DNA from 2 places in the Hymenobacter arcticus genome. Region 1 is predicted to be linked to the other one. Evidence: riboswitches for the same ligand, from Rfam matches in the RefSeq annotation. Region 1 holds a riboswitch; the other holds the start of a gene.

Evidence for each region. A riboswitch is a leader RNA that binds a small molecule or an ion and turns the genes downstream of it on or off. The one in region 1 is predicted to bind S-adenosylmethionine.
Region 2: it holds a riboswitch for S-adenosylmethionine, as region 1 does, so the genes downstream of both, metH (methionine synthase) here and ACYVGC_RS19810 (homoserine dehydrogenase) in region 1, are expected to answer to the same signal.

The regions. Positions count from the first base shown of each region.
Region 1 covers NZ_BAAGXF010000014.1:125,220-132,449, forward strand. The annotation lists gene ACYVGC_RS19780 (S8 family peptidase) at 1-211, opposite strand, end outside; gene ACYVGC_RS19785 (hypothetical protein) at 355-912, opposite strand; gene ACYVGC_RS19790 (hypothetical protein) at 1,151-1,501, opposite strand; gene ACYVGC_RS19795 (hypothetical protein) at 1,508-1,945, opposite strand; gene ACYVGC_RS19800 (GNAT family N-acetyltransferase) at 2,121-2,399, shown strand; gene ACYVGC_RS19805 (Gfo/Idh/MocA family oxidoreductase) at 2,497-3,531, opposite strand; gene ACYVGC_RS19810 (homoserine dehydrogenase) at 3,753-4,970, opposite strand; SAM riboswitch class I at 5,115-5,234, opposite strand; gene ACYVGC_RS19815 ((2Fe-2S)-binding protein) at 5,627-6,214, shown strand; gene ACYVGC_RS19820 (FAD binding domain-containing protein) at 6,225-7,230, shown strand, end outside.
Region 2 covers NZ_BAAGXF010000002.1:531,339-538,568, reverse strand. The annotation lists gene metF (methylenetetrahydrofolate reductase) at 1-106, opposite strand, end outside; gene metH (methionine synthase) at 272-4,093, opposite strand; SAM riboswitch class I at 4,169-4,277, opposite strand; gene ACYVGC_RS05850 (SGNH/GDSL hydrolase family protein) at 4,365-5,729, opposite strand; gene ACYVGC_RS05845 (OmpP1/FadL family transporter) at 5,751-7,019, opposite strand.

The DNA of each region.
Region 1 (7,230 bases):
TGGGCGGGGCGCTGTGCGGAAACTTCGGGGCCAGGTCGGTGGCCTGCAACGCGGCCAGCGTGGGCAACAAGGTACCGAGGTCGGCGGCCAGCAAATTAGCGCTGGGGCGCAGCTTCAGCACCAGCTTACCCGGCCGGGTGGGCGGCGCGGCCAGCACCGGCAGCGCCATGAGCAAACAGCTAGCCCACAATAGCGTACGCAATATTTTCATAATTCAACAAGAAAAATAATAGCCTTTAAGTAAAGGTAAGAGGTGCCCCGCCCCCACCTACGAAAAAACGATGTGCCTTATCCCCAGCTCGCCATTTTTTTATGGATAATTTAAAGCCTGCCTGTTGCCGCGTAAAACCAGCCTCACCCCCACGCCACGCGGGCTGGCAGGCCCGCCTCGCGCGCTAGCGGGGCCGCCCCCGAGGCAAACAGGCCCGCGAGCACCGCATTGGCGGCGTCGGCTAGCTCCAGGTGGTAGTCGGGGTGCAGCTTTTCGGCTTGCTTCAGCGCTTCCTGGGCGCGACGCACCAGGTGTTGCAGCAGCGGCTGGGTGGGGCCGTGCAGCCGCGCCACCAGCGCCGGCTGGCACCGAAACACGTTGGCCAGCAGCCGCAAACTCAGCTCCACTTCGCCAAAGGCATCGCCCGTAATGCGGGCGTGGTAGGTGAGCCGCGCTTGCAGCTGCCGCAGGATAACGAGCAGGTCGTTAGGCGTTTGGTGGTAGCCGCGCACGGGGTCGTCTACCTGTTGGCGCAGGGCGGCGCGACGCGTTTCGAGGGCATCGGGGCCTTCGAGCAGGCGATAGGTGAGTTGCTCAGTCAGCACCGCGTCCTGGGCTACGAGGCGGGTGAGTAGCTGGTCTTTTTCCCGTTGTGGGAGGTCGAGCAGGGCGCGGCGCAGGGCGGGCGGCAAAGGGGGCATAAGAAGCGATGGTATATAAGAACGAAGCCAACTGATGCGAAACAGGCGTTTGTCATTACGAGCAACGCGAAGCAACCGCCCCAAACGATATCCGAACGATTCCGTTCTGGTGCGATTGCTTCGCGCTGCTCGCAATGACAAATGCCTGCTATGCAAGTCCCATTTGGGCAGCATAGAACGAAGCACAAAAAAGCCCGCAGCCTTTCGGTTGCGGGCTTTTTAATTTATTGCCAGTTAACTACTTGGCTTCGTCCTCTTCCGCAGTCAAGGTTTTGCCCTGGTGCTGCATCTCGGGGAGGGTGAAGCTGGCTTCACTGGGGTTGGAGAGCTGGTCGGGCACGTTGTCGGAAGAGGCGGGCGAGGAGCCCATGGGGGCTTGCATGTCCGAGCGCATCGAGTCGTCCATCATATCGGCCATTTGCTGGCCGGTGTTTTCGTCGAATACCTGGCCGGCGGTTTCGCGGTTCAGGAAGCTGTCCGACTCCTTTTCGGTGGCGGTGCGGGCGTCTTTCGTGTCTTCGTTTTTGGGCTGTGCGGCGTTCTTACCATTGAGGTCGTTGCCGGGTGCTACTTGCGGAATAGAAGCCATAATGAGCTAGTTGTTAGAGTGTTCCTTGTCATTGTTTTCTTGCCAGGTAGCCTTGTCGTGGCCACCAGCGTAGCGGGGGTCGTCGTCGGACCAGGCGGCACGCTGCTTGTCGGTCTCGTCGCCCTGAGTGGCACGCACTCCGGCGGGATCCTGGTTTTGCTCTACGTGGCCGCGCTGGTCTTTGGGGTCAGCCGGAGCCTGCTGGGCGTCCTCGGGCTTGCGCAACTCGCTGAACTCATCGGGGTTATCGTTGGAGCCGTCGCGGCCGGGCTTCTGAGCAGCGTCCACGTTTTCGGGCTTGCCAAACTCACCGTAGGCGGGCGTACCAGCCTCGGCTTGGCGAGCAGGGTCGTTGGGGTTCAGGCGAGCCTCTTCGGCGCGGGCTTGCTGGCCGGGGGGTAGCTGGTCGTCGTCGTCGGAGTTGAAAGCGGCAATCGGATTCATGGGGAGGAAGGGAAAGGAGTTCGCAGCGTGCCAGCGGGCGAGCCCGGCCGGCTACGCAGGTGTTTACTCTAGTTTCCGGTTTCGCGTTGCTGTTGGCGGCGCGTTGGCCCGCATTTTTCGGCGCGGCTCCGTATAAGAGGGCACACTTTTTTTAGCCTTCTTGCTTCAATTTTCCATGCCTGTTCAACATAGTACTAGCAATCAATTCTTTACCAGCGGTCCGGTTGATAACCAGGCCGAGCTGGCTTACTCCTTACCCGCGGCGGGCGTCATCGATTTCGTGCACACCTTCGTGCCCGAGGCCCAGCGCGGCCAGGGCATTGCCGAGGAGCTGGCCGAAACCGCCCTGGCCTACGCTCGCCAGCACCACTTGCGCGTGCGCACCAGCTGCGAGTTTATGGCCGGCTACGTGCAGCGCCACCACGAGCAGTACAAAGACTTGTTGGATAAGTAGTTCAGGTAGCGTGGACTCTGCGGGTCCGCGCGTGGGAACGTTGTTCAACAATCGTTCAACGTTCCCACGCGCGGACTCGCAGAGTCCACGCTACCTCCTACGCCAGTACCTCCAGTTGCCACTCCAATTCTTCGTCCTTGATGGGATATGGATTTCCGTAGCGAATGGTCTGATAAACAGCCTCAAACAAGTCCATAAACGTGGCGGGCGCGGCTACGTCGGCCACGGGGGGCAACACGTGGTTGTGGCCGGTCGGGTCGGCCAGCACGAGGCGGCCAGCCTCGTCGGGGCGCTCGCGGCCGTAGGCGGGGTCGTCTGGCTTCATGCCGGCCAGCAGCTGGGCTTCCTGGGGGTCGGTGCGGCCCTTTTGGTAGCTGCCATGGGTGCCGTGTAGCACAAAGGCGGGGCCAGGGTCGGCCACGAGCAGGCTGCCGCTCAGCCACACGTTGAGGCCCTGCGGATAGCGCAGCTGTAGCGTGAAGCAGTCGGTTACCTGCGAGCCTTGGCGGAAGCTGCCGGTGGTTTTCTCAAACGACAACGGCTTGCCAAACAAGCTGATAGCCTGGTCGAGCAGGTGCGGCCCCAAGTCGTAGAGCAGCCCCGAGCCGGGGCGGCCATCTTCTTTGAAAATCTTGGTATGCAGGATGGGCCGGAAGCGGTCGAACCGAAAGTGCACCTCGATGAGGCGGCCCAGCTGTCCGCTTTCTATCACCCGGCGCACGGCCGCAAAGTCGGTGTCCCAGCGGCGGTTTTGGTAGGCCAGCAGGTGGCGGCCTTGCTGGCGGGCCAGGGCCGTGAGCTCGTGCCACTGGGCCACGGAGGTAGCCACGGGCTTTTCCACCAGCACGTGCTTGCCGGCCAGCAAAGCCTGGCGGGTGAGGTCGTAGTGGGTGTCGTTGGGGGTATTCACCACCACCAGCTCCAGGGTGGGGTCGGCGAGCAGGGCCTCGATGCTGGACTGGCTGCTGATGTGCGGGTAGTCGGCGGCCATGCGCTGCTGGTGGCGCTCCACCACCGAGCGCAGCTCGAAGCCGGGGTGCTGGGCCAGAAACGGCGCGTGGAAAAGCTTGCCCGACATGCCATAGGCCAGCAGGCCAGTGGCAATGGGTGCATCGGAGGGAGAAGGGGTCATGCCCAAATATAGCCGGCGGGTTAGCATCGCCCTCCTCGGTTACCCCACCCCCTAACCCCACGCCGCTTGATGCGCGGAATCCTCCGGGAGAGGGGGAACTAGCTCTAATTATAAAATTCTATCTTACAGATACTTATCTCTAAAACTAGTTCCCCTCTCCCGGAGGATTCCGCGCATCAAGCAGCGTGGGCTAGGGGTGGGGTGCCCCGCGGAGGGCGATGCTACCGCGCCGCAGCCCGCAGCGGCGCGGCCAGCCGCACCACGCACACGCCGGGCGCGTGCAGCCACGCCGAGCGCGCCAGCTGGCCCAGCCCAATGCTGCCGGTGAGGTAGTTGCCCCGCGTGCCGGACCGAAACTCCTCGTGCACGGCCGTGAAATCGCTCACGTCGGGCGCGCCGTTTTCTTCCTCAAACGTCACGAGCACGTCCACCTCGGCCGCGTCGGGGGTGAGGGCGAGGTGGGCATTCTGCTGAATTTTCTTGTAGCCGTAGCGGTAGCCGTAGGTGAGCGCCGAGAGGTCGCTGAGCACGGCCGAGGCCGTGGGGAACGCCCCCGCGCCGCGCCCCAAAAAGAACTGCCGGTCGGCAAAACCGCTTTGGGTGATGATGCCGTTAAACTCGTCGTGCACCTGCGCCAGCTCGTGGCCGGGGCGCACCAGCGTGGGCAGCACCGCTGCCGCCAGCCCGCCGCCCGGCAGCCGCCGCGCCTCGGCTACCAGCTTGAGCACCAGGCCTTGCTCGCGGGCGTAGGCCGTGGCCAGCGCACTGATGCCGGTGATGCCCACCGTCAGCAATTCGGTGGGGGCCACCACCAGGCCAAAGGCGTGGGCCAGCAGCAGCACCAGCTTGTTGCGGGCGTCGAGGCCCTCCACGTCGAGGGCCGGGTTGCTTTCGGCAAAGCCCAGTTCCTGGGCCTTGGCCAGGGCGGCGGCGTAGGGCTGGCCGTCGCGGTGCATGGCCGTGAGAATGTAGTTGGTCGAGCCATTCACGATGCCCTCCACCGATTCCAGCAGGTCGGTGTCGTAGTATTCTTCCAGGTTGCGGATAACGGGCAGGCTGGCGCAGGCCGCCGACTCGTAGAGCAACGGTGTACCCGTAGTGCGCTGAATTTCAATAAGTTCGGGCAAATGCTCGGCCAGCATCTTTTTGTTGGCCGTTACCACGGCTTTGCCGCGCAGCAGGGCCTCTTTCACAATGAGATACGCCTCGTCGGCGTCGTCAATCAGCTCCACAATCACGGTGAGGCTGGGGTCGTCGAGCAGGTCGTTTTTGTCGAACGTGAACAACTCGGCGGGCAGCGAGCGGGCTTTGTCGCGGTTTTTCACGGCGATGCGGCCAATGCGGGCACGCAGGCCGGGCGTGCGCTCCAGCACGGCGTGCAGGCCCTGGCCCACCACGCCAAAGCCAAAAAGACCAATGTTGAGGTCGGTACGAGTCATGAAAAAGGAATTGGGATAAACGCTGAAACGCGCGCCGCCTCCCCTGCCCTCTCTCAAAAAAATTCTCGCCGCAAAGGCCTAAAAAAAGCCCTTCCGACCAGTCAGAAGAGCTACGCGGCCGCTGGGGCGGCGCTGGCTACTCATAACTTATCTGCTTTCGAAAGTTGGCCAAAGCCGCGTTTCGAAACAGGAATTAGCACCTTCGCACTGCTGCTGGTTGCTAAGGCATCACAGGGCCTGTCCCTCCGCCTTTCTTGATAAGGGCCCCGGTGACGGAGCGTGCCGCAAAGGTAGAGCGCGCACCCCGCGCCCGCACCATTGGCGCGAAACCAGCGCCCGAAATCAGCCGCTCATTTAACGCGGATTTTACCCTTGTGAAAGGCGAAACTTTGCGTTGTATTCACTAGCATATAACGAGTTGCTGGCACTGCGCCATTCCCTTATTTCCGGAAACTTTACAAGCAAGTGATTCGCAGCGATAAGCAAAAACAGTGCTTAGCAGTCAGGCGTCTACCACCGCCACCGCCGGGCTAAGAAGCTTATTTAGAAATAATAAAAACATCAAAAACTCCTTTCGACGCGTAGGATTTGAGACGTCTGAAACGTGGGCCGTGGCCCGCGCTCACGATTTCCTTTTCCTCCTACTTTATCGACCCATGAGTTTACACTTCATCCAGGAGCCGCTCGAAAAAACGGCCCCCGCCGTGGTGCCTACGCAGGCCGTGACGCTAAACGTTAACGGCGAGGACCGCACCATCCAGATTGCCCCTTGGACCAGCCTGCTCGATGCCCTGCGCGAGTACATGGACCTCACCGGCACCAAGAAAGGCTGCGACCACGGCCAGTGCGGCGCCTGCACCATCCTCGTTGATGGCAAGCGCATTAACTCGTGCCTGGCCCTCGCTACGGTGTACCAGGGCAAGAAAATCCAGACCATCGAAGGCCTGGGTTCGGAGGATAACCTATCGCCGCTGCAACAGGCATTTGTGGACCACGACGCCTTCCAGTGCGGCTACTGCACGCCGGGCCAGATTTGCTCGGCGCAGGGTCTCATCAACGAGGGCCGCGCCAAGACCGAAGCCGAGGTGCGCGAGCACATGAGCGGCAACCTCTGCCGTTGCGGCGCCTACACCAACATTCTGTCGGCCGTGATGGAAGTGCTGCACGATGGCCAAGTAGTGGTAGACAACGGCACGCTGGTGACCATCCCGATGCAGCCCACTAAATCCAGCTCCGTTAGCTAAATTATTCGCTATGAACAGTTTCACCCTCACTCAAGCCACGGCCGCCGACGAGGCCGTGCGCGACCTCACCAGCCACGACGGCGCGGCCTACCTAGGCGGCGGCACCAACCTTGTGGACCTGATGAAGTACAACCTGGAGCGCCCCAGCCACCTCACCAGCCTGGGTCTGCTGCCGCTAACTGACATCACCAGCCTGCCCGACGGCGGCCTGCGCCTGGGCGCACTGGCCACCAATGCCGACACCGCCTGGCACCCCGAGGTGGAGAAGCGCTACCCGCTGCTGAGCCAGACCATACTAGCCGGGGCCACGCCGCAGTTGCGCAACGTGGCCACCAACGGCGGCAACCTCAACCAGCGCACCCGCTGCTACTACTTCTACGACTTGGCCGCGTCTTGCAACAAGCGGGAGCCTGGCACTGGCTGCTCAGCCCTCACCGGCCCCAACCGCGTGTGCGGCGTGCTGGGCACCAGCGACAGCTGCATTGCCACCCAGCCTTCGGATATGTGCGTGGCCCTGGCCGCCCTCGAAGCCACCGTGCGCGTGCAGGGGCCCGATGGCGAGCGCACCATCAAGTTTGACGATTACCACCGCCTGCCGGGCGACCAACCCGAGAAGGACAACACGCTGAAACCGGGCGAGTTGGTAGTGTCCATCGACCTGCCCGAGGAGGGCTACGCCGACCACTTCACCTACCTCAAGCTACGCGACCGCAGCAGCTACGCCTTTGCGCTGGTGAGCGTGGCGGTGGGCTTGAAGATGAACGGCAACACCATCGAGAAGGCCCGCTTCGCCCTAGGCGGCGTGGCCCACAAACCCTGGCGCGACCAGGCTGCCGAGCAGATGTTGGAAGGCCAAACGGCCTCGCCCGATTTGTTCCGCCAGGTGGCCGCCAAGGTGTTTGCCGAGGCCAAAGGCTACGGCGAGGGCTCGCTGCACAACTCGTTTAAAATTGAGTTGGGCAAGCGCGCCATCGTGCGGGCGCTCAAGCAAGCTACCGAGATGCAGTACGAGGTGA
Region 2 (7,230 bases), on a different contig from region 1:
TATTCGAGAACAGCGTATGGATGTTTTCGCCCTTACGGGGCGGCAGCACCTCGAAGGAGAAGAGCGTGCGGCCCTCGGCGCGGGAAAGGTGTTCGGTTACTTTCATGGAAGTAGCGCGGACTCTGTGAGTCCGCGCGTGGTAACGTTCAGAATAAAAGTCGTCCGTCATTGCGAGCCTGCGAAGCAATCGCACCAGAACGACTTGTTCAGGTATCGTGCTGATGCGATTGCTTCGCAGGCTCGCAATGACAAGTGGCGCGAGTGCTGGAAATTACGCCGGGTCGTAATTCAAATTCGGCATCAGCCAGCGCTCCAGCTCGGGCAGCGGCATCCCCTTGCGCTCGGCCAGGTCGGCCACCTGGTCCTGGCCGATTTTGCCTAATCCGAAGTAGCGGGCCGCCGGGTGGGCGTAGTACATGCCGCTCACCGCCGCGGTGGGGTACATGGCCAGGTTTTCGGTGAGGATGATACCCGTCTGCTTCTCCGCATCCAGCAACCGGAAAAGCGTGATTTTCTCGGTATGGTCGGGGCAGCCGGGGTAGCCGGGCGCGGGGCGGATACCGCGGTACTCTTCCTTGATAAGCTCCTCGCCCGAGAGGTTTTCGTTGGGCGAATAGCCCCAAAACTCCTCCCGCACGCGCTGGTGCAAGCGCTCGGCAAAGGCCTCGGCGAGGCGGTCGGCCAGCGCCTTTATCATGATGCTGGAGTAGTCGTCGTGGTCGGCTTCGTACTTCTCAATCAGCTTTTCGATGCCCAGGCCGGCCGTTACGGCAAAACCACCGAGGTAGTCGGCGCGGCCGCTGTCGTTGGGCGCGAGGTAGTCGGAGAAGGCCACGTTGTGCACGCCGGGGCCTTTTTCGCCCTGCTGGCGTAGCGTGAAGAACTCGTCGCGCACCTGCTGGCGCGTGTCGTCCTCGTAGATTTCGATAGTATCGTAATTCTTAGTGTTGGCGGGCCAGAAGCCCAGCACGGCGCGGGCCGTAAGGCTTTTGTTTTCAATGACTTCGGCCAGCATGTACTGCGCGTCCTCGAAGAGGCGGCGGGCGGCTTCGCCGAGGTTATCGTCTTCCAGAATGCGCGGGTAGCGGCCCCGCAGCTCCCAGGTGTGGAAGAAGGGCGTCCAGTCGATGTAGCGCGCCAGCTCGTCAAGGGGGTAATTATCAAGCACCTGCGTGCCCAGGAAGCTGGGCTTGGTGATGGGCGTGGTTTCCCAGTCGGCGTGGTAGCCGTTGGCGCGGGCGGCGTTGATAGGCAGGTAGTTCTTGTCGCGCTGGCGGCTGGCGTGGTCGTCGCGCAGGGCCTGGTACTCGGCCGCGATGGTTTGGGTATAGGTGTCCTTACCCGAGCCGAGCAGGCTGGCGGCTACGCCCACCGAGCGCGACGCGTCATTAACGTAAACCGCTGACCCTGAGTAAGCGGGGGCAATCTTTACGGCCGTGTGCAGGCGCGAGGTGGTGGCCCCGCCGATGAGCAGCGGCACTTGCAGCTTGCGCTTTTCCATTTCGCGGGCCACGTACACCATCTCGTCGAGCGAGGGCGTAATCAGGCCGCTGAGGCCGATAATATCGGCACCCTGTTTCTGGGCTTCGTCCAAAATTCGCTCCAGCGGCACCATCACGCCGAGGTCTACAATTTCGAAGTTGTTGCAGGCCAGCACCACACCCACGATGTTCTTGCCGATGTCGTGCACGTCGCCTTTCACGGTGGCCAGCAGTATTTTGCCGGCCGTTTGGCGGGCGGCGCCTTCCTTTTCGGCTTCGAGATAGGGCTGCAAGTAGGCCACGGCTTTCTTCATCACGCGAGCCGACTTCACTACCTGGGGCAGAAACATTTTGCCGGCCCCGAAGAGGTCGCCCACCACGTTCATGCCGGCCATCAGCGGGCCTTCAATCACGTCGAGCGGGCGGCCCACTTGCTGGCGCACCTCCTCGGTGTCCTGGTCGATAAACTCGGTGATGCCGCGCACCAGGGCGTGCTGCAGGCGCTCGGCCACAGGCAGGCTGCGCCAAGCGTCGGCCACTACTTCGACCTTACCCTTTTGCTTCACCGTTTCGGCAAAATCCACGAGGCGCTCGGTGGCGTCGGCGCGGCGGTTAAGCAGCACATCCTCACAGAGTTCGAGCAGGTCTTTGGGCACGTCATCGTACACAGCGAGCTGGCCGGCGTTCACGATGCCCATGTCCAGCCCCGCCCGGATGGCGTGGTAAAGGAAGGCGGCGTGCATGGCCTCGCGCACCGCGTCGTTGCCCCGGAACGAGAATGAGATGTTGCTGACGCCGCCGCTGGTGCGGCAGCCGGGCAGGTGCTCCTTTATCCACTGCACGGCCGCGATAAAATCGAGCGCGTAGTTGCGGTGCTCCTCCAGGCCAGTGCCCACGGTGAGGATGTTGGGGTCGAAAATAATATCGTCGGCCGGGAAGCCAACTTCCTTAACCAGAATATCATATGAGCGCTGGCAAATTTCAATGCGGCGCTCGTAGCTGTCGGCCTGACCGTTTTCGTCGAAAGCCATTACTACCACGGCCGCGCCGTACTGGCGCACCAGCCGGGCGTGGCGGCGGAAGGCATCCTCGCCCTCTTTCAAGGAAATGGAGTTGACAATGCTCTTGCCCTGCACGCACTTGAGACCGGCTTCGAGCACGCTCCACTTCGAGGAGTCAATCATGATGGGCAGGCGCGCAATGTCCGGCTCCGAGGCAATGAGGTGCAGAAAGGTCGTCATCACGGCCTCCGAGTCGAGCATGCCCTCGTCCATGTTGATGTCGAGCACCTGCGCGCCGTTTTCGGCCTGGGCGCGGGCCACGGCCAGCGCCGCCTCGTAGTCACCCGAGCGGATTAGCCGGGCAAAAGCGCGCGAGCCCGTCACGTTGCAGCGCTCGCCGATGTTGACAAACAGGCTGGCCGGCGTGATGTTAAATGGCTCTAAACCAGCCAGGTGCGTAGTACCCTTGGCCAGCTTCTCACCCCCGCCCCCGAGGGCCAGCGACGATACCGAGGCGGCCTCATCGTCCACGAGCGCGTCGCGCTGGGCGGCCGGGGCATCAGGGTGCAGCTGGCCGGCGTGCACGGCGCGGGGGCCGTAGGCGTCGGCTAGTTTCTTAAGCTCAGCAATGTGCTGGGGCGTGGTGCCGCAGCAGCCGCCCACCACGTTGAGCAGGCCTTCCTTGAGATAATCCTCGACCAGCGCGGCAAATTCCTGGGCGCTCTCGTCGTAGCCGCCGAAGGCGTTGGGCAGGCCGGCGTTGGGGTAGGCCGACACGGGCACATCGGCGAGACGGGCCAGCTCGCGCACGTAGGTGCGCAGCTGGTCGGCCCCAAGGGCGCAGTTGAGACCCACGCTCAGCAGCGGCAAGTGCTTGATACTGTGCCAGAAGGCTTCCACCGTTTGCCCGCTCAGGGTGCGGCCCGAGGCGTCGGTAATGGTGCCCGAAATCATGACGGGCACCACCCGGCCGCCTTCGTTGAAGAACTGCTGCACCGCGAACAGCGCGGCCTTGGCATTGAGGGTGTCGAAGATGGTTTCGATGAGCAGCGTGTCTACGCCGCCGTCCACGAGGCCGCGGGTTTGCTCGAGGTAGGCGGTGGCCAGCTCATCAAACGTCACGGCGCGGTAGCCGGGGCGGTTGACATCGGGCGAGAGCGAGGCGGTGCGGTTGGTGGGGCCGATGGCCCCAGCCACGAAGCGCGGCTGCTCGGGCGTTTTCGCCGAGTACTCGTCGGCTACTTCGCGGGCCAGCTTAGCCGACTCATAGTTAAGCTCATACACCACGTGCTCCAGGGCGTAGTCGGCCTGCGCAATGGTAGTGCCGCTGAAGGTATTGGTTTCCACCATGTCGGCGCCGGCCGCGAAATACTCGGCGTGGATGGCCCGGATAATATCGGGCCGCGTCAAGCTCAACAGGTCATTGTTGCCGCGCAGCGGGCGCGGGTGGTCGGCAAAGCGGGTGCCCCGAAAGTCCTCTTCTTCCAGCGGGTAGCGCTGAATCATGGTGCCCATGGCGCCGTCCAGAATCAGCAGACGCTGACGCATGAGTGCGGGCAGGGGCGAAATACAGGCGGGGTCGGGGGCGATGGCGGCGGGGGAAGCAGACATTTCTTTCGGGAGAAAATACAAGCGCAAAACGCTTCTATCCAGAAAGAAAGCCGCGCCAAGCGGCGCAGGTTCCGGCTGATATCTTCTTCGGCCGCAAACGCGGGCCGAACAGGAGTTGGCACCTACTCGGGGTAAGTTGCCAAGACGTCATCGGGCCTGGTCCCTCGGTCTTTCTGGATAGCAGCAGGTACGAAGATACTACGGCCCGGCCCTAAAAAAAAGCGCCTTCCCGGGGAGGAAGGCGCTTTTTCGTTAGCATGCCTTAGGGCACTTACGGCAGCAATACGCCGCGGTAGATGTTGGGGTCTACGTTCGGAATCGTCGAGCCGTAGTAGCTGTTGATAACGCGAATCCACTCGTTGGCAATAATAGCGTAGCCACGGGGCGTGGGGTGCACGCCATCGAGCCCGAAGAAGTTGCCGCTGGCAAACGTGGCCGTGTTATTCACGCCATTGGTGGCAATGCCGCTGGTGGCTACTCGGGTGAGGAAGCTGTTGGCATCGACCACCGGCACCTTAAAGCGCAGGGCCGTTTTAGCGATGATGGTGTTGAGCTGGGTAGTGCGGGCGACTACACTGGCTATTTCCGTTGCATCCAGCACGTACTGGTTCAGGACCGGATTGGTGGGGGTGCTACCCGCGCCAGCACCCACGAAGGGCTGGGCGGTCAGGGTGAGCAGGTCGGCGCTGGTGGCCAGGCGCACCACGGGGGCGGCGGTAGTGCCGGTCTGGATAAACACGCCCGGCGAAGCCGCGTTGGCAGTCTTGAAGGCGGCGGCTACGGCAGCCACCGTTACGGTATTGAAAAACGGCACGCTGGTCACGTTCGGGATGTTGGCCACGGCTCCTTTCACGGTGCCACCCTTGGTGATGGTGCTCAGGATGGCCCGGTAGCCGATACCAAAGCGCGTGGTGTCGGTGAGGCCGCCAAAGGGGTTGGTGGCCGCCACTACGCCGCCCGTGCTGGCGTAGGCCAGCACGTCGTTGTTGCCCATCCAGCAGGTGAAGAAGGTGGGCGTTTTCTGGCCGATGTAGGTAACATAGTCCTTGGTCGGCTTTTCGGCCGCCGTCAGCAAGCGCTCATAAAAGGGGTTGATGGCCCCGTACGGCGCCAGGCCACCCGTGAGCGACGAGAGGCTGCTGAGCACCGAGATGCCGGGCACGCCCAGGTTATCGGGCTGAGCACCCGAATAGGCTTCCAGCTGGTCGCCGCCGGGGAGGGCAACTCCGGTGCGAGCCACTTGCTCACCCAGGTAATTATTAGCCGCCGTGGGCTGCACCGGGGCCAGGGCTCCATTTACCACTTGCAGCTTGATGTAGCCCGAGCCGTCCTTCTTGGCCGTCGAAAAAGCCGGCTGCACGAAGCTGGCTGGGCCCTTGCCGGTAGTGGCAAACTGCTGCGCCAGCAGGGCTGGGTAAGAGGCAGCCTGCGCCTCGTTGTAGAGGCCGCCGTCGGTGTAGCCCGAGGTGAGCGAGTTGCCCACGGCCACGTAGCTCGTGAAGTCGAGCCCATTGGCCGAGGCGGCGGGGCTGGTCGAGTCGAGGTTGGGCTGGCAGCCCGCCAGACCGGCCAGACCCAGGCCCAGCAGCGCGAGCGCGGGGCGGGCAGTTTTAACGGTAGTGAATAACGTAGTCATTGGGTAGGAGAAAAGACGGGCTTAGAATTTCACGTACAGCTGCACACCGGGCACGTAGATGGTGCCTTTGTAGGTGCCGGCTACGCGGTCGGTGGTGCCGTTGCTGATGAGGTCGTCCTGGCTCTGGCTGCGCTTCATGAAGTCTTCGAACAGGAAGGAAGCATCGATGCCGAAGCGCTCGCCGAAGGTGTAGCCCAGGCCGGCCGTTACGCCAATGCGGTCAGCATCAGGCGTTTCAGGCGTTACGAAGCCATCGCGCACGGCCGAGAAGTCGTAGAACGTGCCGGCGCGCACCGTGAAGTTGTCGGTTACCTTGTACTGGCCGCCGATGCGGAAAGCCAGCGCATCCTGGTACTGGCGCTTGGACGACGACAGGGCGTTGCCGCCGAGCACGCCGTTGGTGTAGCGGAAGTCCAGCGACTGGTAGCGGCTCCAGCCCACGAGGTTGGCGTCGAAGGCCAGCAGCAGCTTGTCGCTGGGCCGCACGCCCACGCCGAAGCTGTACACATCGGGCAGGGGCAGCGTCACGTCAAACTTGGTGGCCGTGAAGCTGCCAGCCGCCGAGGCGGGCAGGCCCGTTAGGGTCACATCACCGTCGGCCACGTGGGCTTTCACGGCCGAGCGGTAGCTGATGCCCACGCTCAGCTTATCGCTGGGCTTAAACATCACGCCCAGGTTGTAGCCTACTTTGTGCTCGGCCTTGCCCGTGAGCTGGGCGTGGGCCGGGGCCGCGTTGCCCTGCGCCTGCACCGGAATATCGCGCTGCAAATCCACATCGCCAAGCAGCAGCGTGGTTACGCCGCCCCCGATGCTGAACTGCGGCGTGATGGCGTAGGCCACCGTAGCCTGGCCCATTACCGAGCGCAGGTTGATGTCGGTGAGCGAGTAGCGGCCTTCCCAGCCCTGGGCATAGTGCAGCTCGCTGCCAAAGGGCGTGTACACGCCCACGCCCAGGCGCCACTTGCCTTCTTTAGGCCCGAAACCGATGAACCCGCTAAAAGGGAATACGTTGGTATTCTGCAAGTTGCGCTGGCCCTGGTCGGCGTCGCCGGGCCGGAACGAGATGCGCGGAATGGCCATATTGCCACCTATCTGGAAGCCCGTAGGGGCGAAGGCAAACGCGCCGGGGTTAAAGAACTGCGAAGCCTGGTCGAGGTAGAGACCGGTGCCCGTGCCGCCCATGCCGACGTTTTTGGCGCCGGTAAGGCCGACCTGGAAACCGCTGGCGAAGGCTCCCGAGGAAGCCGCGAGCAGCGCCCCCCCCGTGAGGAGTAGAGATTTTACCTGCATAAAATGCAAAAATGTTAGGTGGGTGGATTGAGGGGTTAAATGTAACGCCAATTTTCATAATAAGTAGTAGGCTAGCCTACTACTTTGCCGCGTGCAACTTCCGTCGGCTTCCATTGCCTTTGGCCAGGCTCACCGGCTACCACCCAAACCACTTCATTTAGAAACAGTAAGGTAACATGCTTTTCAGCCGCGCCGGGGCTATTTTTGTTTC